DNA from 2 places in the Serinicoccus hydrothermalis genome. Region 2 is predicted to be linked to the other one. Evidence: predicted binding sites of a transcription regulator. Region 2 holds the regulator's gene; the other holds the start of a gene.
The links. Region 2 encodes LexA, which represses DNA repair genes until DNA is damaged. Its sites were predicted from a motif close to TCGAACANNTGTTCGA; they were not measured.

Region 1: SGUI_RS15690 (HNH endonuclease signature motif containing protein) is a predicted target of LexA. The motif match lies at 2,640-2,655, and genes of this name have one in related genera.

Annotation. Positions count from the first base shown of each region.
Region 1 covers NZ_CP014989.1:3,344,702-3,355,786, reverse strand. Annotated here, with positions in the region: gene purH (bifunctional phosphoribosylaminoimidazolecarboxamide formyltransferase/IMP cyclohydrolase) at 1-1,134, opposite strand, end outside; ZMP/ZTP riboswitch at 1,183-1,260, opposite strand; gene SGUI_RS15700 (class I SAM-dependent methyltransferase) at 1,310-1,927, shown strand; gene purN (phosphoribosylglycinamide formyltransferase) at 1,886-2,482, opposite strand; gene SGUI_RS15690 (HNH endonuclease signature motif containing protein) at 2,704-4,704, shown strand; gene SGUI_RS15685 (cell division protein PerM) at 4,705-6,000, opposite strand; gene sucD (succinate--CoA ligase subunit alpha) at 6,173-7,063, opposite strand; gene sucC (ADP-forming succinate--CoA ligase subunit beta) at 7,106-8,287, opposite strand; gene pcrA (DNA helicase PcrA) at 8,421-10,955, opposite strand; gene SGUI_RS15665 (hypothetical protein) at 11,029-11,085, shown strand, end outside.
Region 2 covers NZ_CP014989.1:1,065,384-1,076,468, reverse strand. Annotated here, with positions in the region: gene SGUI_RS04970 (NAD(P)-dependent oxidoreductase) at 1-612, shown strand, start outside; gene SGUI_RS04965 (LysR family transcriptional regulator) at 626-1,570, opposite strand; gene SGUI_RS04960 (patatin-like phospholipase family protein) at 1,670-3,010, shown strand; gene SGUI_RS04955 (response regulator transcription factor) at 3,082-3,810, shown strand; gene SGUI_RS04950 (sensor histidine kinase) at 3,813-5,300, shown strand; gene SGUI_RS04945 (Sir2 family NAD-dependent protein deacetylase) at 5,297-6,187, shown strand; gene SGUI_RS04940 (PRC-barrel domain-containing protein) at 6,232-6,564, shown strand; gene lexA (transcriptional repressor LexA) at 6,668-7,387, opposite strand; gene SGUI_RS04930 (LysM peptidoglycan-binding domain-containing protein) at 7,655-8,062, shown strand; gene SGUI_RS04925 (hypothetical protein) at 8,066-8,602, opposite strand; gene SGUI_RS04920 (glycoside hydrolase family 65 protein) at 8,639-11,085, opposite strand, start outside.

The DNA.
Region 1 (11,085 bases), 1.3 Mb from region 2:
GGTCTCCACACCGCCCGGCGTGGGCGAGGGGACCTCGAGCAGCCGCAGGTTCTTCTTGGCCGAGAGCACCTCGAGCGCGGCCGGGTCGAAGGCGGGCGCCACGACCACCTCGGTGAAGACCTCGGCGACCTGGCGCGCCATGGCCTCGGTCACCGGGGCGTTGGTCGCGATGATCCCGCCGAAGGCCGACACCGGGTCGCAGGCGTGCGCCTTGGCATACGCCTGCGCGATGTCCTCGCCCACGGCGATGCCGCAGGGGTTGGCGTGCTTGATGATCGCGACCGTGGGCCGGTCCCCGTGTTCGTGCGCCGCGCGGCGGGCCGCGTCGGCGTCGACGTAGTTGTTGAAGGACATCTCCTTGCCGCCCAGCTGCTCCGCCTGGGCCAGCCCCGGCGCGTCCGCCTGCCCGTCGGTGTAGAGCGCCGCGCGCTGGTGCGGGTTCTCGCCGTAGCGCAGCACGCTCGCCCGGTCCCAGGTCGCGCCCATCCAGGCCGGGAAGCCGGTGCCCTCGCCGGTGTCGGTGAGGACCGAGCCCATCCACGAGGCGACCGCGACGTCATACGTCGCGGTGTGCACGAAGGCCTGCGCGGCGAGCTCCCGGCGCTGGGAGAGGGTGAAGCCGCCGGAGGAGAGCGCGTCCAGCACCTGCGGGTATGCCGGCGGGCTGGTCACGACGGCGACGCTGCGGTGGTTCTTGGCGGCGGCGCGGACCATCGAGGGCCCGCCGATGTCGATCTGCTCGACGCACTCGGCCGGAGCGGCACCGGAGGCGACCGTGTCGGCGAAGGGGTAGAGGTTGCAGACGACGAGGTCGAAGCCCTCCACCCCGAGCTCGGCGAGCTGGTCGACGTGCTCGGGGTTGGTGGTGTCCGCCAGCAGCCCGGCGTGCACCCGCGGGTGGAGGGTCTTGACCCGCCCGTCCAGGCACTCGGGGAAGCCGGTGAGCTCCTCGACCCGGGTCACCGGCAGCCCGAGACCCTCGATCCGCGCGGCCGAGCCGCCGGTCGAGACGAGGGTGACGCCGTGCTCGTGCAGGGCGGTGACGAGCTCGTCCAGCCCGGTCTTGTCGTAGACCGAGACCAGGGCCCGGCGGACCGGGCGGCGCTCGTCGGCGGCGGTGGTGGACGACGTCATGGATCGCTCCTCGGGGTTCGACGGATCTGCCTGCCGTCGGTCGACGGCTGCGGGCACCCAGGCGGGCGATGCCCACGATCGTCACTCCCCGGTGGTTCCCCACCCGCGCCAGTCGTGTGCGGCCAGTCTAGTCGGGGCCGGGCGGAGGCGGATCCGGCCCCGCTAGGTTCGGAGGATGGACCCCGCCCACGCCCACGCCCGTCACTGGGACCGTCTGGCCCCGCGCTACGACGAGCTGTCGGCCGGGGTGGAGCGGCGCTTCCTCGCGGCGAGCCGCCCCTGGGTGGCCGCGCGGGCGAGCGGGCGGGTGCTGGAGGTCGGCGTCGGCACCGGCGCAAACCTGCCGCACTATCCCGCCGGGGTAGATCTGACCTGCCTCGAGCGCAGCGGGCCGATGCTGGAGCAGGCTCGTCGTCGGGCCCGCGAGGAGGGCCTGCGGGCCACCTTCGTGCACGGCGACGCCGGTGCGACGGGCTTCCCCGACGCCGCCTTCGACTCGGTCGTCTCGACCTTCACCCTGTGCTGCGTCCCGGACCTGGGTGCCGCGCTGCGCGAGATGGTCCGGATCCTGCGCCCGGGCGGCTCGCTCCTGCTCGCCGACCACGTCGCCTCGGACCGGTGGTGGGTGCGGGCACCCCAGGCCATGGTCGACGCGGTCACCGTGCCGCTCGCCGGGGAGCACTTCGGTCGCCGACCGCTCGCCCACCTGGCCGGGGCCGGCCTGGAGGTGCTCGAGTCCGAGCGGACGACGCTAGGCGTCATCGAGCGGGTGCACGCGCGCCAGCCCGGGTAGGGCCGCCACCAGCATCTCCCGCTCGGCGACCTTGATCCGCTCGTGCAGGGTCTCCTCTGTGTCGTCGGTGCGGACCTCGACCGCGCGCTGGGCGAGGATCGGACCGGTGTCCACGCCGGCGTCGACGAGGTGCAGCGTGGCCCCGCTGACCCGCACGCCGTGGTCGAGGGCGTCGCGCACCGCGTGGGCGCCGGGAAAGCTGGGCAGCAGCGCCGGGTGGGTGTTGACGACCCGCTGGGTGGCGAGCACCTGCGCCCCCAGGATCTTCATGAACCCGGCGCTGAGCACGAGGTCGGGCCGGTGCTCGGCGAGGCGGTCGGCGAGGGCGGCGTCCCAGGCGGCGCGGTCGGGGTGGTCACCGAGGCGTTCGACGAAAGTGGGTATGCCCCGGGCCCGGGCCCGCTCCAGCCCGGCAATGCCCTCACGGTCGGCGCCCACGGCGACCACGCGGACGGCATACCCCGGGTCGTCGCAGGCGTCGAGGACGGCCTGCAGCAGGGTCCCCGACCCGGAGACGAGGACGACGACGCGTGCCGGGGGGTGGGAGGTGCTCACCGGATCAGCCTAGGGGTGTCGTCTCTGGTGGGCGGGATTCCGGTTCGGCTGCTGCAGATGGTGGGTGGGCAGGACGGGTGTTCGTGACACGTCGAGTCAGTGAAGAGGTCAGGCATCAGGCACGTGAGGGACATGCCGCCGACTCAGTGCTTGACATTCGTACAGGTGTTCGACTAGGCTCGTGCGAAAGGAGCAGGTGCTTCATCTGAGGGGGTGAGGGCATGGCGGTCACGGCGATCGAGCCGCAGGGGTGCGCGGAGGATGCTGCGCTGGAGGCCCTGGGTGTGGTGGCGGCGACCCGGGCGGGGCTGGACGCGCGGCTGGTGGAGGCGGCCCGTCTCGTCGTGGCGGTGACCGGGGCGGCGGTGCTGGCGCAGAAGGGGTTCACGTCGGTGGAGGAGCTGAGCCAGGGGCAGCGCACGAAGTGGCGGGCGGAGACCAAGCGGGCCGCCTGCGCCGAGGTGCAGGCCCGCCTGGGCATGGGCGTCACCGAGGCACGCCAGCTCGTGGGACTGGCCTGCGCGCCGGACGGGGTGCGCACCTTGGTGCTCGGCGCGCTGGACCGGGCGGAGGTGACCTGGGAGATGGTGCGGTCCTTCTGGCGGCGCTGCGGGTCCCTCGAGGCCGACAAGGCGCTCCTGGTCGCCGAGGGCCTGTTCGGGACCGACCCTGCCGTGGTCGTCACCGAGCGCCTGACGCCCGAGGGTGACCTGCGTGAGCGCCCCTGGCACCAGGCCGACTACACCACGGCGCTGGCGCGGGAGGCCGCCCGGGCCGAGGGTGAGGACGCGCAGGCCGAGCGGGAACGCCGGCGCAAGGCCTACCGGGCCCGCCGGGCCACGATCACCGTGCACGACGACGGCACCGCGACCCTGGAGGCCACCGGGCCCGCGATCTGCATCATCGCCGCGCACAGCCGGATCGAGCGGGCCGCGCGGCTGCTGCGCAAGCAGGGCGACCCGCGCACCCTGGACCAGCTGCGCTGCGACGTGCTCATGGCCCTGCTCGTCCACGGACAGCTCCCCGTCCCGCAGGACAGGCCCTTAGGGAGTGACCCGGGCCCGGCCGCGCCCGGCGGGAACGAGGCGAGCCCAGACGGGCCTGGCGGGCCTGGCGGGCAGGTCGAAAGTGACCCCGGATCGAACCAGTCCCCCGGGGACGGCGTGGCAGGCCCGCCCGAGGGGTGGGCCGACCTGCTGACCCCCGACCTGCAGGGCATCGCGCGGGTCGTCAGCGGCATGCCGACCATCGAGCTCCAGGTCATCGTCCCCTGGGACACGCTCACCGGCCGACCCGCCTGCCCCAGCTGCAACGCAACGGCCCACGCCGATCCCGACCAGGGGGAGAACTCTGCCTTCGCGGACCCCAGCGGGCGAGGACGTGGCGTGGGGTTGGTGCTCGGGCGGCACCCGACGTTCCTGTCCCCCGGGCACCTGCGCGAGCTGGCCCTGGCCCCGGGCACCACCCTGGCCCGGCTGCTGACCGACCCCGCCGACGGGCGGCTCGTCGAACGCTCGATCACCGCCTACCGCCCCGACGCCGCCATGCGTCGACAGGTCCTGGCCGCCGACGTCTACTCCCGGGCCCCCGGCACCCGCCAACCCGGCGCCGTGTGCGAGCTCGACCACGTCACCCCCTGGGCACCGGACGGGCCCGGCGGCCCGACGGCCGAGACCAACCTCGTCGCCCTCGCCAAGTCACCCCACCAGCTCAAGACCCTCGGCCGCGCCCTCGCCCGGATCAACGACCTGCGCGACCTCACCTGGACCACACTGCTCGGCCAGACCGAGACCACCCGGGTCCACGACTACCGCCAGTACAGCGCAGCACCCGACCTGGCTGAGGCGCTCGACCATGCCGTGCCGCTGGACCCTGCCCGCACCCACGAGCACCCAGCGCTGCGCCAGGACCTGGACGCCAGACGCGACCTGCTCAACCGCGCCTTCTACGCCGCGATCGCGCACCGCGGCCCCGGAGCCTTCCTCACCGACGCCGACGACCACCCCGGCACCGGCGAGCACGGCGGCCCCCTGTCCGGCTGGATGTGGGTCACCCGCACCCACTCCGGTCGCCGCCGCGACGGCGCCGACCCCCACACCCCGACCCCGGAAACCGTCCTCGGCCTGGCGACCACCGACGAACCCGAACCGGACCCCGGCGACACAGACGAGCCCGGCACCACCGGCTGGCGCACCCCGTCCGGAGAGCCCCCACCCTTCTGATCAGAGGCGGCGACGGCTCAGGTGGAGCACGGTGAGCACGAGCAGCCCGCCGGCGACCAGCTCGGCGAGCAGCAGCCCCGAGGTGCGCCACGGCTCGACGCCGACGGTGCCGAGCAGGCCCGGGGTGAGTCCCCCGGTGGCCAGCCAGGACAGCACCAGCACGACGAGCGCGACCGCGACGCAGGAGGCGAGCATGATCTGCGTCTTGGTCCACCACGTCGCCAGCCGTGGGGCCGAGCCCGCGGCCCGGTAGCCCAGCCATCCCCCGGCGACGAGCGGCACGAGGGCCATCGCCCAGATGCCGGGCGGCATCGACCCCGGCTCGGGCAGCGCGCCCAGGACCGGGAGCAGGGGCAGGTCGCCCGCGGTCGCCTCGCCCCAGCCGACGTGGGCCGTGCCGACGGTGACGCCAGACCCGGTGGTCCAGCCCAAGGCCCAGACCATGAGGTTGGGCAGCGCGAGCAGCTGCCCCACGGTGAGCACCACGGTGCCGACCAGCCCGGCGTCGAGGGAGCCGTAGAGCGTGAGGATCCGCTCGCCGCGCAGCAGCAGCAGGCCCAGCACCAGCAGGAAGGAGACGGCGACCAGCCCGACGAGGACCTCCACGACCGGCGGCAGCGCGCGGCGCACCAGGACCGGGGTCCGCGCCTCGAGGAAGGCGAGCCCGGCGTCGACGACGGGGTGCTCCTCGCGGCGGTGCTCCCCCCACCAGACGAGGCCCAGGGCGACGAGCGGCACCAGGACGACTCCCGGCACGAGGGTGGCCAGCCGCACGGGTGCCAGCCCGAAGCTGGCGGTGTGCGCGAGGAGCAGCCCGGCCACGACGTAGCCGAGGACGAAGGCGGTGCCGTCGGAGCCGCCGAGCGCGCTCCACGCCGTGCGCCAGCCCCCGATCCGCGGCACCCGGGTCGTGAGGTGGTGACGGCTGAGGACGACCTGGCGGGCGGCATACCAGCACAGGGCGAGGAAGAGCGCGGTGAGCAGCAGCGGGGCGAGCACGACCTCGGCGGCCGGGGTCCTCACGGCGGCGCGGTGCGCGAGCGCCCAGACATCGACACCGACGCCCACGGTCTGCCAGAAGCTGGCGGTGCTGCGCTGCTCGACGACCCACGCCAGGACCGTCGGGAGCACGACCACGAGCACCCCCAGCAGGACGCAGACGACGCCCGCGACACCCGCCCCGAGGAGCTCGCCGAGGCGCCGGATCGTCAGCGTCGGCCCGCGCCCGGGGATCTCCTCCCCGGACACGGCACCCGCCGGTCGCCTGCCGGCCCTGGCCCGCTCCACCACAGTCATCGCCACCATGGTCACGGACGCGGGCCACCGCACCCGGGAGGCGCGCCGGTGATCCCTCCGCCCCCAGGACGACCGAACACCCCTCCCGTCCGGCGGTTGCCGGACCGAAGGGGTGTTCGGTCGCGAGGAGGTCCGGTGCGAGCCGGACCGAAGGGGTGTTCGGTCGCGTGCGTCAGCCGAGGCCGGCGATGATCTCCTTCATGAGCTCGGCAGTCTCCGACGGGGTCTTGCCGACCCGGACGCCGGCGGCCTCAAGGGCCTCCTTCTTCGCCTCGGCGGTGCCGCTGGAGCCGGAGACGATCGCGCCGGCGTGACCCATCGTCTTGCCCTCGGGCGCGGTGAAGCCGGCGACGTAGCCGACGACCGGCTTGGTGACGTTGTCCTTGATGTAGTCCGCGGCTCGCTCCTCGGCGTCGCCGCCGATCTCGCCGATCATGACGATGGCGTCGGTCTCCGGGTCGTCCTGAAAGGCCTGCAGGCAGTCGATGTGCGTCGTGCCGATGATCGGGTCACCGCCGATGCCGACCGCCGTGGTGAAGCCGATGTCCTTGAGCTCGTACATCATCTGGTAGGTCAGCGTCCCCGACTTGGAGACCAGGCCGATCCGGCCGGGGCCGGTGATGTCGGCCGGGATGATGCCGGCGTTGGACTGCTCCGGGCTGATGAGCCCCGGGCAGTTCGGGCCGATGATGCGGGTGCCGCCCTGCGCCTGGGCATACGCGAAGAACTCCGCGGTGTCCTGCACCGGCACGCCCTCGGTGATGACGACGGCCAGCGGCATCCCCGCGTCCACCGCCTCGACCACGGCCGCCTTGGTGAAGGCCGGGGGCACGAAGAGGACGGAGACGTTCGCCCCGGTCTCCTCCATCGCCTCGGAGACCGAGCCGTAGACCGGCACCTGCACGCCGTCCTCGAAGTCGACGGTCGTGCCCGCCTTGCGCGGGTTGACCCCGCCCACGACCTGGGTGCCCGAGCGCAGCATGCGTTGGGTGTGCTTCATGCCCTCCGAGCCGGTCATGCCCTGCACGATGACCCGGGAGTCCTTGTTGAGAAAGATCGCCATGGTGGTCTCTTCTTCTTCCTTTACGTCTGTCGTCGTCAGGGGTCAGCCGGCGGCCAGCTCGGCGGCCTTGCGTGCGGCGCCGTCCATCGTGGCCTCGATGGTCACCAGCGGGTGGGCGGCCTCGGCAAGGATGGCGCGGCCCTCCTCGACGTTGTTGCCGTCGAGCCGGACCACGAGCGGCTTGGTCGCCTCGTCGCCGAGGATCTTCAGGGCCGCGACGATGCCGTTGGCCACCGCGTCGCAGGCGGTGATGCCACCGAAGACGTTGACGAAGACGGACTTCACCTGGTCGTCGCCGAGGATGACGTCGAGGCCGTTGCTCATGACCTCGGCCGAGGCGCCGCCACCGATGTCGAGGAAGTTGGCCGGCTTGGCCTTGCCCCCGGTGTGGTCCTCACCGGCGTACGCGACGACGTCGAGGGTGGACATGACCAGCCCCGCACCGTTACCGATGATCCCGACGTTGCCGTCGAGCTTGACGTAGTTGAGGCCCAGCCCCTTGGCCTTGGCCTCGAGCGGGTCGGCCGAGGCGGCGTCCTCCAGCGCGGCGTGGTCCTCGTGCCGGAAGTCGGCGTTGCCGTCCAGCGTCACCTTGCCGTCGAGCGCGAGGATCGTGCCGTCCTCGGTCTTGACCAGCGGGTTGACCTCGACCAGCGTCGCGTCCTCGTTCTTGTAGACGTCCCAGAGCCGGATGAGCACCGGCGCGAGGGCGTCGACGTCACCGGCCTCGAAGCCGGCCTCCTCGGCGATCCGGCGCGCCGCGGCGTCGTCGATGCCGGTGTTGGCGTCGACCGGGACGCGCGCGAGGGCCTCCGGGCGCTCCTCGGCGAGGGTCTCGATGTCCATCCCGCCCTCCTTGCTGCACATGGCGAGCAGGGAGCGGTTGGTGCGGTCGAGCAGCAGGGAGAAGTAGTACTCCTCGGCGATCTTGGCCCCCTGGGCGATCATCACCGCGCCGACGGTGTGGCCCTTGATGTCCATGCCGAGGATCTGCTCGGCCGCCGCGACCGCCTCGTCCGCGCTCTTGGCGAGCTTGACGCCGCCGGCCTTGCCGCGGCCCCCGACCTTGACCTGGGCCTTGACGACCACGACGCCGCCGCTGTCGGCGCCGACGCGCTCGGCCGCGGGGCCGGCGTCGGAGGCCTCGGTCACGACCTCGGCGGCGAGCACGGGCACGCCGTGCTTCTCGAACATGTCACGCGCCTGGTACTCGAACAGATCCACAGTTGCGGTTCCCGTCTGTCGATGGTGGTTCCGGTATGCCGGTGCTCACCGCACGACCGCACGCTCCTGGGCGCCGTCGGCGGCACTGCGTCGCACACTATCGCAGCGCGATCACGGGGCTCCGACCACCGGCTCAGAGCTTGACGAGGGGGGCGACGCGCAGCAGCAGCCGCTTGAGGCCGGCCTCGCCGAAGTCGACGTGGGCCATCGTGTGCTGGCCGGTGCCCTCGACGAGCACCACCGTGCCCATGCCGAAGCTGTCGTGCGAGACCTTGTCCCCGGCGGTCAGGCCGGCGAGCTCGGCCTCCTGCTCCTCGCTGCGCGCCCGCTTCGGCGCGCTCCCCCGCGGGTCGAGCCGCACCGCAGCCGGCCGACCGCCACCGGACCAGCCGGACCCGCCGCGCGAGCCACCGGCATACCCCCCGGACCAGCCGATCCCCTCGGCCGCCGAGCGACGCCCGGTCATGCTCATCCGGTCGGCGTCGGTGCGCTCCCAGGTCACGAGCTCGTCGGGGATCTCGTCGAGGAAGCGGGACGCGGGGAACCACTGCGGCGTGCCGAAGGCCGCGCGGCTGCCGGCCCGGGACAGGTGCAGCTGCTCGCGCGCCCGGGTGATCCCGACGTAGGCCAGCCGCCGCTCCTCCTCCAGCTCGTCGGGGTCGTCCAGGCTCCGCTGGTGCGGGAAGGTGCCGTCCTCCATCCCGGTGAGGAAGACGACGGGAAACTCCAGCCCCTTGGCCGTGTGCAGCGTCATGAGAGTGACGACGCCCTGGTCGGGCGCGTCGGTGCCCGGCTCGCCCTCCCCCTCGGGGATCTCGTCGGCGTCGGCGACCAGCGAGACCTGCTCCAGGAAGTCCACGAGCCCACCCTCGGGGTAGTTGTCGTCGAACTCGCGGGCGACGGTGACCAGCTCGGTGAGGTTCTCGACCCGGGTCTCGTCCTGCGGGTCGTGGCTGGCGCGCAGCTCGGCGAGGTAGCCGGTGCGGTCCAGGATCGCCTCCAGCAGCGAGCCGATCCCCGAGCCCTCCTCGCCCGCGAGGTCGCCGAGCTCCTCCAGCAGCGCGGTGAAGCCGCCGATCGCGGCCACCGAGCGGGAGGCGATGCCCGGCGCGTCCCCGGCCCGGCCGAGCGCGGCGACGAAGGGTATGCGCTCGCGCTCGGCGAGCATCGTCACCGCCGCCACCGCCCGGTCCCCGATCCCGCGCTTGGGGGTATTGAGGATGCGCCGCAGGTTGACGTCGTCGGCCGGGTTGGCGATGACCCGCAGGTAGGCGAGCGCGTCCTTGATCTCCCGCCGCTCGTAGAACCGGGTGCCGCCGACCACCTTGTAGGGCAGGCCGGTCCGGACCAGGACCTCCTCGAGCGCGCGGGACTGCGCGTTGGTGCGGTAGAACACGGCGACGTCGCCCGGCCGGACCCCCCGCTCGTCGGCGAGCTCGTCGATCCGGCGGGCGACGAAGGAGGCCTCGTCGTGCTCGGAGTCGGCGACGTAGCCGACGATCCGCTGCCCCTCCCCCGCGTCGGTCCACAGCCGCTTCTCCCGCCGCTTCGGGTTGCGCGCGATGACCGCGTTGGCGGCGGTGAGGATCGTCGAGGTGGAGCGGTAGTTCTGCTCCAGCAGGATCGTCCGGGCCTGCGGGTAGTCCTCCTCGAACTCGACGATGTTGCGGATCGTCGCGCCGCGGAAGGCGTAGATCGACTGGTCGGCGTCGCCGACGACGCACAGCTCCGCGGGCGGCAGCGCCCGGCTCCCGCCGTCGACGATGTCGCCCTCGAAACCCACCAGCTCCCGCACCAGGGAGTACTGCGCGTGGTTGGTGTCCTGGTACTCGTCGACCATGACGTGCCGGAACCGGCGCCGGTAGTGCTCCCGGACCGCCGGGAAGGCGCGCAGCAGGTGCACGGTGGTGGAGATGATGTCGTCGAAGTCCAGCGCGTTGGCCGCCCGCAGCCGACGCTGGTACATCGTGTAGGCCTCGGCCACCTTGACCTCGTAGCTGTTGCTGCCGACGGTGGCCGCGAAGGCCTCCTCGTCGACCAGCTCGTTCTTGGCGTTGGACACCTTCGCCAGGAAGGCCCGCGCCGGGTAACGCTTCGGGTCGAGGTCCAGGTCGCGGATGACCAGCCCCATGAGCCGCTGGCTGTCGGCGGCGTCGTAGATGGAGAACGAGCTCTTCAGCCCCGCCGTCGTGGCCTCGCGGCGCAGGATCCGGACGCAGGCGGAGTGGAAGGTGGAGACCCACATGGCCTTCGCCCGCGGCCCCACGAGGGCCTCGACCCGCTCCCGCATCTCCGCGGCGGCCTTGTTGGTGAAGGTGATCGCGAGGATCTGGCCGGGGTGCACGTGCCGCTCGGCCAGCAGGTAGGCGATCCGGTGCGTGAGCACCCGGGTCTTGCCCGACCCCGCGCCGGCCACGATGAGCAGCGGGCTCCCGTGGTGCGTGACCGCCTCCCGCTGCGGCTCGTTGAGGCCCGCGAGCAGCTCGGCGACCGAGGGGCCCTGCGCAGCACCCGGCCCCCTCGCGCCGGCGACGGCCCAGGCCGGGACGCCGCGCTCGTCCACCCCGCCACGTCCGTCGTCGCCCGGGTCGGCGTGGCCGCTCGCGGCACGCGCGCTCATGGACGGCACGGGTGCGTCGAAGGGAAGGTGGTCGAACAAGCCGCTCATCACCTCCCATCCTAGGCAGCCCGGGCGACATGCCCGGTCCGGTCCTCCACAGCCCGCGGCCTACGCTGGTGGGGTGACTCCCAGCTCGGGCTACCTCGACCCGCCGACCCTGGTGCTGCTCCTCGGCGGG
Region 2 (11,085 bases):
GAGGCCGTGCGGGTGGTCGGCGCCGACGTGGCCGACGCCGAAGCAGTGACTGACGCGGTCGAGGGTGGTGATGCGGTGATCTCGACCTACGGGGTGCCGTACTCGCGCCGGCGGGTCACGGTCTACTCCACCGGGGCACGCCACATCCTCGCCGCGATGTCCCGGCACGGCGTCGACCGACTTGTGTGCGTCAGCAGCACCACCGTCGCGGACCGCCCGGTGCCCGGCGAGACGTGGGCCTGGCGCAGGGTGGTCGAGCCGCTCCTGCTGCGGCGGGTGCTCGGGCGCACGCTCTACGACGACATGGAGCGGATGGAGCGACTCGTCCGCGACAGCCCGGTGCGGTGGACGATCGTCCGTCCCGCGGGTCTCTACGACGCCGACGGGCCGGGCGAGTTCGAGGTCGGGCCTCCGCGGCTGCAGGGGCGATTCACCTCGCGTGCCGACCTCGCCCGGACCCTGGTGACCGAGGCCACGGGCGACGAGCACCCCCGGGCCACGGTCGACGTCGTCAGCCGCGGCACGCCGCCCTCGCCGCTGAACTTCCTGCGTGAGGTCACCAAGATCGGTCGCCAGGGCGGAGGGAGCCAGGGCGGCAGCAGGCTGGGCTGAGGAGAGGGCCTGCTCAGGCGCGGGCGACGATGTGCGCGCACGGCGAGCCACCCAGCTCGCGGGCGCTGTGGCACAGCGCATCGAGGGTCGCGGCCACCGCGGGGACACGCTGCAGGTCCGGTGTCGTGACGACCTGCACGGTGCGCCGGGAGGGCGGGGACACCGGCCGGATGACGACCTCCGGGTGCGAGACCGTCGAGAGGATGAGCTGCGGGACCAGGGCCACACCGAGCCCGGCGGCCACGAGGCCGAGCACCGCGACGTAGTCCTCGGTCTCGAAGGTGACGTCCGGGCTGAAGCCGGCGTGGTCGGCGAGCGTCAGCAGGTGGCCCCGGCACCGGGGGCAGCCCGCGATCCAGCGGTCGGCCGACAGGTCGGCCAGGTGCACCTCGTCCTGTCCCGCGAGCGGGTGGTCAGCCGGCAGGACGAGCATCACCGGGTCGTCGAGCACGTCCATGACCACCAGACCGTCAAGGTCGTCCTCGCCCCGCCCGGCGTCGGTGCCCTCGTAGGCGAAGGCCACCGCGAGGTCCACGGCACCGGCCCGCACGGCGGTCAGCGACTCCGGCGGCTCCGCCTCGCTGAACTGCACCGTCACCGCGGGGTGGCTGCGCCGCAGCTCGGCCAGGGCGCGCGGCACGAGGGTCGCGGACGAGGAGGGGAAGGCCATGAGCCGCACCCGGCCCGCCTTGAGCCCGGCGATGGCGATGACCTCGGCCTCGGCCTCGTCGATGCGGTCCAGGATCTCCGCGGCCCGGGTCGCGAGCAGCTGGCCGGCCTCGGTGAGCCGCACGGTGCGGCCGATGCGCTCCACCAGCGCCGTGCCCGCGCGCTGCTCGAGGCGGCGGACCATCTGGGAGACCGCCGGCTGGGTGTAGCCCAGGGAGGCCGCGGCGGCCGTGAAGGACCCCTCGTCGGCGATGGCCCGCATCACGCGCAGCCCTGCGGCGTCGAACATGGCCCCGATCATAGTTGGCTCGCCGTTCGTCATCTGCCGGACGCCGACACCGGCGGCGTCGTTCACGCCCGCGTCACCCGGCGCAGGTCTGCTGGTCCCGTGCTCCCCGCGCACCTGCACCCGCACCCCGGGCCACCGCCCGGCGACCCGGCGCTGGCCCAGCTGGAGGCGGCCCGGGCCACGGCCCACCACGGGCCGTCGGCGCGGCGCCCGAGGCGGGGCGCTGCCCTGTGCCTGTCCGGCGGGGGCTTCCGGGCCTCGCTGTTCCACCTCGGCGCCGTCCGGCGGCTCGACGAGCTGGGGGTCCTCGGGTCGCTGCGCACCATCAGCGCGGTCTCCGGCGGCGCGGTGCTCGCCAACCTGCTGCTCCACCCCGAGCTGGAGTGGCCCGACGCCGACGCCGGCGGCGGGCGCGTCGGTGGGCTGGAGGAGCTCGTCGCCCAGCCGCTGCTCGCGCTGACCCGCCGCAACCTGCGCACCCCCGCGCTGCTGTCCAAGGTCCGGCCGAGCGGCTGGGGCCGCCCCGACGCGAGCGTGCACGTGCTCGCCGACGAGCTCGAACGGGCGATCCCCTGGTGGGGCACCGACCTGCGCGAGCACCGCCGCACGGGCGGCCCGGTGGTGCTCACCGGGGCCACCGAGATCGGCTACGGCGTCTCCTGGCTCTTCGCCGACCCGCACTCGGTCGGGCCGCGGGGACGGGTCGGAGACCACCGGCTCGGGCACGCCGCCCCGCCCCCGGGGCTGCGGCTGGTGGACGCGGTGGCCGCCTCCTGCGCATACCCGCCCTTCTTGGGCCCGCTCGAGCTCGACGGTGCCGACCTCGGTCTCACCGGTGGTTCCGCCGAGCCGGACGAGCCGGAGGAGGTCCGCGCCGCGATCCGGCGCCGGATCCAGCTCGTGGACGGCGGGGTCTACGACAACCTGGCCCTGGAACCGGTCTGGACCGACCACGCGACGGTGCTGGTCAGCGACGGGGGAGCGGTCTTCCGCGGGCAGGCCGCCGGGTCGGTGCTCGCCCGGCTGTGGCGGCTGCTGTCCATCGCCTCGAGCGGCGGCCAGACGGCGCGGCTGCGCTGGCTGCGCGCGAGCTTCGCGGCAGGCACGGTGGCCGGCGCGACGTGGTCGCTGGAGTCGCCCGCCGACCTGCGTCGCGGCACCGGTGCCCCGTCCGGCCCGGTGCTCGACGGGTATGCCCCGGAGGTGCTCGGGGCGATCCACCGGGTGCGCACGGACCTGGACGCCTTCAGCGCGCAGGAGCAGATGGTGCTGTGCCGGTACGGCTACCTCGTGGCCGACGCCTCGATCCGTCGGCACAGCCCCCAGGCGATCCGCCTCGACGCCCCGCTGCGACCGCCGCACCCGCAGGTCGCCGCTGCCTCGGACGTCATGACCGCGCTGCGGGACTCCGGCCGCATCACCGCCCTCGGGCGACGGTGAGGACGAGGTCGCACAGCGGACGCACAGCCGGCACCTAGACGACGCACGGGGTGGCAGGGTGTGATGGCACCATGAAGCCCGCCCCGACCCTCGCCCGCCTCGACGGGACACCCGTGCGGGTCCTCGTCGTCGACGACGAGGAGCACCTGACCGAGCTGCTGTCGATGGCCCTGCGCTACGAGGGCTGGGAGGTGCGGACCGCCGGCACCGGGATGGACGCGGTGCGCGTCGCCCGCGAGCTGGCCCCCGACGCCGTGGTGCTCGACATGATGCTGCCCGACTTCGACGGCCTGGAGGTGCTGCGGCGGATGCGGGCGGTCGAGCCCGACGTCCCCGTGCTCTTCCTCACGGCCAAGGACGCCGTGGAGGACCGGGTGGCCGGTCTGACGGCCGGGGGCGACGACTACGTCACGAAGCCGTTCAGCCTCGAGGAGGTGGTCGCGCGGGTGCGCGCGCTCATCCGGCGCACCGCCGTCGTCGCCCAGGAGCCCAGCTCGGTGCTCGCCGTCGGGGATCTCACCCTCGACGAGGACAGCCACGAGGTCGTCCGGGCCGGGACCGAGATCTCGCTGACGGCCACCGAGTTCGAGCTGCTGCGCTTCCTCATGCGCAACCCGCGCCGGGTGCTGTCCAAGGCGCAGATCCTGGACCGGGTGTGGAACTACGACTTCGGCGGGCAGGCCAACATCGTCGAGCTCTACATCTCCTACCTGCGCAAGAAGATCGACCACGACCGCGAGCCGATGATCCACACCATGCGGGGCGCCGGCTACGTCCTCAAGCCGGCCGCGGGCTCCTGACGGTGGCGGGTCGCAGCAGGTCCCTGCGCGCGAAGATCGTCACCTCCGTGGTGGCGATCTTCGCCTGCGTGCTGCTGCTCTCCGGCGTCGCCACGGTCCTGGCGCTGCGGCATACCCTCATCGGCCAGCTCGACGAGGACCTGCGCCTGTCCAGCGAGCGGGTCGGCGGCCAGGTCGAGGGCGGCTTCGAGCAGCCGCCCCTGGGCGGACCGGGCGAGGACCTGCGCGGCCCCGGCCGTCCCCCGGGCGGGGGCGACCGCTCGCTCACCGTGGTCCGGGAGGGCGACCAGGTGGTCGTCAACTCCGTGGTCACGACGGACAACGAGTTCGGGTCGCTGGACGAGGCGCAGCTGACCGTGCTCACCGAGGCGGCGCAGGAGGCCGAGGCCGCCGCGGCGGGGGCCGAGCCGTTCTCCGTGGACCTGGGCGCCGGGGTGGGGGACTATCGGGTGGTGGTGGACCAGAGCCCGGACGGCAGCACGACCCTGATCACCGGTCTGCCCCTGGCCGGGGTCACGGACACGACCCGGCAGGCCGTGGCCATCCTCGTGCCGGCGGCGCTGCTCTCCCTGCTCGCGGCGGGCGCGGGGTCGGCGTGGCTGGTGCGGCGCGACCTCGCGCCCCTGGACCGGGTGGCGGCCACCGCGCGCCGGGTCTCCCAGCAGCGGCTGGAGCGCGGCGAGGTGGCGGTCGCGGACCGGGTGGCGGCGGCGGACACCGATCCCGGGACCGAGGTGGGCCAGGTCGGGCAGGCGCTCAACGAGCTGCTGGAGACGATGGAGTCGGCCCTGTCGGTGCGCCACGCCAGCGAGCAGCGTGTCCGGCAGTTCGTCGCCGACGCCTCGCACGAGCTGCGGACCCCGCTCGCCTCGATCCGGGGGTATGCCGAGCTCTCCCGGCGCGAGAGCGAGCCGGTCCCCGCCGGCGTCCGGCACGCCCTGGACCGGGTGGAGGCCGAGTCGCTGCGGATGCAGGGGCTCGTCGAGGACCTGCTGCTGCTCGCCCGCCTGGACGCCGGGCGCCCGCTGGAGCGGGCGCGGGTGGACCTGACCCTGGTCTGCCTGGACACGGTGAGCGACGCCCGCGCCGCCGGGCAGGACCACACCTGGGTGCTCGACCTGCCGGAGGAGCCGGTGGAGCTGGTCGGCGACGAGGCCCGGCTGCGGCAGGTGCTGGTCAACCTGCTCGCCAACGCCCGGACCCACACCCCGCCCGGGACGACCGTCACCACCGGGCTGCGGACCGTGGGCGAGGAGGTGGAGGTGGTCGTCGCGGACGACGGGCCGGGCATACCGGAGCAGCTGCAGGAGACCGTCTTCGAGCGCTTCGCCCGGGGCGAGACCTCGCGGTCGCGCGCCGCGGGCAGCACCGGGCTCGGCCTCTCCATCGTCGCCGCCGTGGCACGGGCCCACGGCGGCCGGGTCGAGGTCGACTCCCGGCCTGGCCGCACCCGTTTCGTGCTGACGCTGCCTCGGAAGGGATCGCCATGAGCGCGGTCGGCCCGCTCGACGCAGCGCTGACCGTGCCCGCCCCGGCGGTGGTGGAGCCGGGGGCGTATGCCCGGCTCCGGGAGCTCGTGGCGGGTGGGGGTGCGGTGGCGCTCACCGGGGCGGGGATGTCGACGGCCAGCGGCATCCCGGACTACCGGGGGCCGGACGGCACCCGGCGGGTCCAGCCGATGCAGCACGGCGAGTTCGTCGGCTCCGCCGCCGCCCGGCAGCGCTACTGGGCGCGGGCCTACGTCGGCTGGACGCGCTTCGCCTCCGCCCGGCCCAACCCCGCCCACCGTGCCGTCGCCGACCTGGAGCGGCTGGGCCTGGTCCGCCACGTCATCACGCAGAACGTCGACGGGCTGCACCAGCAGGCGGGGAGCCACCGGGTGCTCGAGTTGCACGGCACGCTGGACCGCGTGGTCTGCCTGGACTGCGGGGAGGTGACGACGCGGGACCAGGTGCAGGAGTGGCTCGCCGACGCCAACCCCGGCTTCCTGGTCGCGGTGGACGCCACCTCGCCGGTCCGGCCGGACGGCGACGTCGCGCTGCCCGAGGCCCAGGTGCAGGCCTTCCGGCCCCCGCTGTGCCTCGTCTGCGGACGCGACCGGCTCAAGCCGGACGTCGTCTTCTTCGGGGGGTCGGTGGACAAGGGCGTCGTCGAGCGGGCCTACACCTTCGTGGAGCAGGCCCGGGTCCTGCTGGTGCTCGGCTCCTCGCTGCAGGTGATGAGCGGCTACCGGTTCGTGCGGCGGGCGGCGCGCGAGGGCATACCCGTCGCCGTCGTCACCCGGGGTGGCACACGCGGGGACGCCGAGACGACCGTGGGTGTCGACGCGCTCGTGGGGGACGTGCTTCCCGCGCTGGTCGCGGACCTGCGTGGTTAAGTGGGGGAGGACGGCCCGCCCGGGCCGCGTGCGAGGAGGTCGCTGTGGTCACCTACGAGCAGCTGGGTGAGATGTACGACGCCGAGGTCGTCGACCAGGACGGGCACAAGGTCGGCGGGATGGACCAGGTCTATCTCGACAACGGGACGGGCAACCCCGCGTGGGTGTCGATCCGGGCCGGCTGGTTCGGGGGCCGGAAGATCCTGTGCCCGGTGTCGAACGCCACGATCCAGGGGGGCCGGATCCAGGTGCCCTACCCCCTCGCCATGATCAAGGACGCACCGGACATCCCGTGCGACGGTCACCTGACCGAGGACGAGGAGGAGCAGCTCTACGACTACTACTCCGTGGACCAGGGGCCTGCGCCCTCGGCCTGAGCGGGAGTCGCGGCGCCGGCCCCCGGAGAGGATGGAGGGGCCGGGGACCGACGCCGCGGTCGGTGGGGGCGCGTGCCGCGCCCGGCATGGGGACGGACCGGGGTCAGACCCGGCGCAGGACCGCCGTGACCTTGCCCAGGATGACCGCGTGGTCGCCGTCGATCGGCTCGTAGGCGGGGTTGTGGGGGATGAGCCAGGTCTTGCCGTCGCGGTGGCGGTAGGTCTTGACCGTGGCCTCGTTGTCGAGCATGGCGGCGACGATCTCGCCGTTGACGGCCGTGGGCTGGCGCCGGACGACGACCCAGTCGCCGTCGCAGATGGCGGCGTCGATCATCGAGTCGCCGACGACCTTGAGCAGGAACAGCTCGCCGTCACCGACGATCTGGCGGGGGAGGGGGAAGACGTCCTCCACGGCCTCCTCGGCCAGGATCGGGCCACCGGCCGCGATCCGGCCCACCATGGGGACGTAGGAGGGCTGCGGCCGGGAGTCGCCGATGCCCGTCTCGTCGTGCACCTGGTCGGGGGCGCCGCCGGCCTCGGCGTCGCCGCGCCGGTAGCCGGAGCCCTCGCTGCCGGGGTGCACGACCTCGATCGCCCGCGGGCGGTGCGGGTCGCGGCGCAGGTAGCCCTTGCGCTCGAGCATCTTGAGCTGGTGGGCGACCGAGCTCGGTGAGGTGAGACCGACCGCGTCGCCGATCTCGCGCAGGCTCGGCGGGTAGCCGCGGTGGTCGACCGAGTCGCGGATGACGTCGAGGACGCGCCGCTGCCGGTTGGTCAGCCCGGCGCCGCCGTCGCGATCCGGCATCTCGTGAATCGTGGCCATGGTCTCCATCCCCTCGTGCGGGTCCCAACCCTCGTCCCGTCCGCGGCCTCCGCGCTGCGGACTTGTGGGCATCATGCCTGGTCAGAGGGTATGTCAGTGGTGGGTGCTTGAGTTTCTGACATGAACACAGACTACGCCGGGCCCAGGACGAAGGCAAACACCTGTTCGGTCCGCGTGTCGACAGAGTCCGACGTGTGTGCTATCAATAGGACAGACGTGCGATCGGACGTATGTCCGTCCCGCACCGCCACGAGGAAGGTGAAGAGCATGAGCACCGCCATCGCGCACGACATCCTGAGTCCCCTCCCGGTCACCGCCCCCCGCGAGGTCACCCGCCGGCACCTGCGGCTGGTGCCGACGCCGACGCCGGGTATGCCTGTCGCCCGGGCCACCCCGGCGCGGGCCCTGCGGCTGACGCGTCGTGGGCGGCTGGCGCTGACCACCACGACGAGCATCGTCGTCGCACTGGTGGCGTGGTCCATGCTCGGCCTGCTCGGTCCGGCGGACGCCACGTCCTCCGTCGTGGTGGAGCGGGGCACCACGCTGTCGCAGATCGCGGCGCAGGAGCTGCCCGACGTCCCGCTGAGTCAGGCCGTCACGAGCATCCAGCGGGCCAACAGCCTCAGCACCACCTCGGTGGCGGCCGGTCAGGAGCTCGTCATCCCCGGACGCTGAGCGTCAGGCCTGGTGGACGGCGTCCCAGACGACGCCGAGCTGGTCGGTGGGGATGAAGTAGCCGGACAGGTGCGGGTCGAACATCAGGCCCGCGATCTCGGCCTCCTGGTAGGCCTCGGCAGTGTCCACGAGCTCCTGGGGGGACAGGGCGATCGCCCGGAGGTCCTCCTCGGGGGCGACCATCTCGTTCTGCACCGCGAAGTGCCGGGCACGCTCGGCGCTGGTGTAGGTGAGGAGCATGAGCTGCCCGTCGATCTTGGCCGCGGCGGGTGACTCCATCCCCGGGTCGCCCACCGCGATGAACCACCAGTAGGGCAGGTCCATGGTGGCCCGCCACAGGTCGGCCATGCCCTCGTGGTCCTCCGGCCCGGCGACGCGGGCGGCCAGCACGTCGGTCTCGGTCTCCTCCGGCTCGGCCAGCTGACCGAGCCGGGTCGTCACCGGGGCCCCGTCCACGGCGGCGGCCGGTCGTTCACCCTGGTAGATCGACTCCGAGGGTCGATCCTCGCCCTGGAAGGGCATGTCGGTCGGGTCAGTCATCCCGACAGTCGACCACAGCACGCCACGCAGGGCCAATCACAACGCCTCGCGGGGAGGGGAGGCGGTGGACTCCCACTCCTCCTCCGGCCAGCTGTGCGGGACCACCGCCGCGGGGCGTGCGGGACCGTCCGGGGACCGGTCGGTGGGGATGCTGGCGGTGCCGGCGTGCGCGCTCGGCGAGCCTGCCAGTCGTGGGCCCTGGTCCGCGAGCGGGACGGTGACCTCGTCCCCGTCGACGTGGACCTGCTCGCCGCGGACCTGGAGGCTGACCGGCTCCCCGACCTCGACCGCCAGCCGCACCTGTTCCGGCTCCACCGTGATCCGCACCCGGGAGCCGTGCCAGCGCATCCTCCAGGTGAGCCCCGGCCAGCCCTGGGGCAGCCGAGGGTCCAGGGTGAGGATGCCGCCGTGGTCCCGCATCCCCCCGAAACCGGCCACCAGTGCGCTCCACACGCCACCGGTCGAGGCGACGTGCACCCCGTCGCTGGCGTTGCCGTGACGGTCGGCGAGGTCGACGAACAGACCGGCGTAGAAGTAGCGCAGGGCGAGCTCGTGGTAGCCGACCTCCGCCGCCACGATCGACTGCACCACGGCCGACAGCGTCGAGTCCCCGGTGGTGATGGGGTCGTAGTAGGCGAAGTCCGCGAGCTTCTCCTCGGCGGAGAAGGCGTTGCCCGCGAGATAGAGGGCCAGGACGACGTCGGCCTGCTTGAGCACCTGGTAGCGGTAGATGACCAGCGGGTGGTAGTTGAGCAGCAGCGGCCGCTTGTCCGGGGGCGTGGCGTCCAGGTCCCACACCTCGCGCTCCAGGAAGTGGCTGTCCTGCGGGTGGACCCCCACCTCATCGTCGAACGGGATGTGCATCCCGTCGGCCGCCCGGGACCAGGCCTCCACCTCGTGGTCGGCGAGGTCGAGGCGCGTCACGGCGCGGGCGAACTGGGTGGGGTCCGAGGCCCGCAGCTCGCGGACCGCCTCGACCGCCGCCCGCAGGTTGATCTGCGCCATGACGTTGGTGAAGAGGTTGTCGTTGACGATCGTCGTGTACTCGTCCGGTCCGGTGACGGCGTGGATGTGGAACTCGCGGTTGCCGTTGGTCTGCCAGAAGCCGAGGTCTGCCCACAGGCGCGCGGTCTCGACAAGGATGTCGACGCCCTGGTCGAGGAGGAACTGGTCGTCGCCGGTGGCCCGGGCATACTTCATCAGCGCGTAGGCCACGTCGGCGTTGATGTGGTACTGCGCCGTCCCCGCCGCGAAGTATGCCGAGGCCTCCTCGCCGTTGATCGTGCGCCAGGGGAAGAGCGCGCCGTACTGCGCCATCTCGGCCGCGCGTCGCCGGGCCGCCTCGAGCATCCCGTGCCGGAAGCGGAGCGCGTTGCGGGCGGCCTGCGGGTGGGTGTAGACGAGGAAGGGCAGGACGTAGCACTCGGTGTCCCAGAAGTAGTGCCCGCCGTAGCCGGAGCCGGTCAGGCCCTTGGCCGCGATCCCGTGCGAGCCGGACCGCAGCGAGGCCTGACCGAGCTGGAAGAGGTTCCACCGCACGGCCTGCCGCAGCTCGGGCTGGCCCGGCAGCTCGACGTCGGACTCCTCCCAGAAGCGCGCCCAGATGACCGCCTGCTCCTCCTGCAGGGCGCTCACGCCGCGATGCAGAGCCCGGTCCAGGGTCCGCGAGCAGCGGTCGGCGAGCTCGCGCGGCGGCACGCCCCGGGAGGTGTGCACGGCGACGAGCTTCTCCAGCCGCACCGGGCGGCCCTCCTGCGCCTCGACCCGGATGACGTGCTTGGCGAGGTCGTCGCTCACCGACGTCTGCGCGGTCCACGGGTTGTCCGTCTCGACGGCGTGGTGGACCATCGTGGCCAGCGTCATACCGGAGTTGTGGCAGCGGTAGCCCAGGAGCAGGCGCCCGTCGCGCGGCTCGGCGAGCACCGGGTCGAGCACGCGGTGCTCGAAGGACTCGGCCTTGCGCGGGTCGACGCCCTCGCCCATCGCGGCGCTGGTCACGTGGTACTCGTCCGAGCCGTCCTGCCGGTTGAGGATCTGGCTGGAGATGTCGAGCGCCGCGTGCCCGTCGAGCATCTCGACCTCGAAGGTCATGACCGCCAGGTGGCGCTCGACGACGCTGGCCATCCGCGAGGAGGTGATCTTGACCCGCTTGCCCGAGCTGGTGCGCCAGACCACCGAGCGGCGCAGCAGCCCGGCGCGGAAGTCCAGCGTCCGCTCGTAGTGCTCCAGGTCAGCGGTCGACAGCAGCAGCGGCTCGTCGTCGACGTAGAGCTTGATCGTCTTGGGGTCGGGGACGTTGACGATGGTCTGGCCCACGCGGGCCAGCCCGAAGGCCTCCTCGGCGTGCCGGATCGGCCAGGTCTCGTGGAAGCCGTTGACGAAGGTGCCGTGGGCGAAGGTGTCCCGGCCCTCCTCGACGTTGCCGCGCAGCCCGAGGTAGCCGTTGGACACGGCGAAGAGGGTCTCGGTCACGCCGAGGTCGG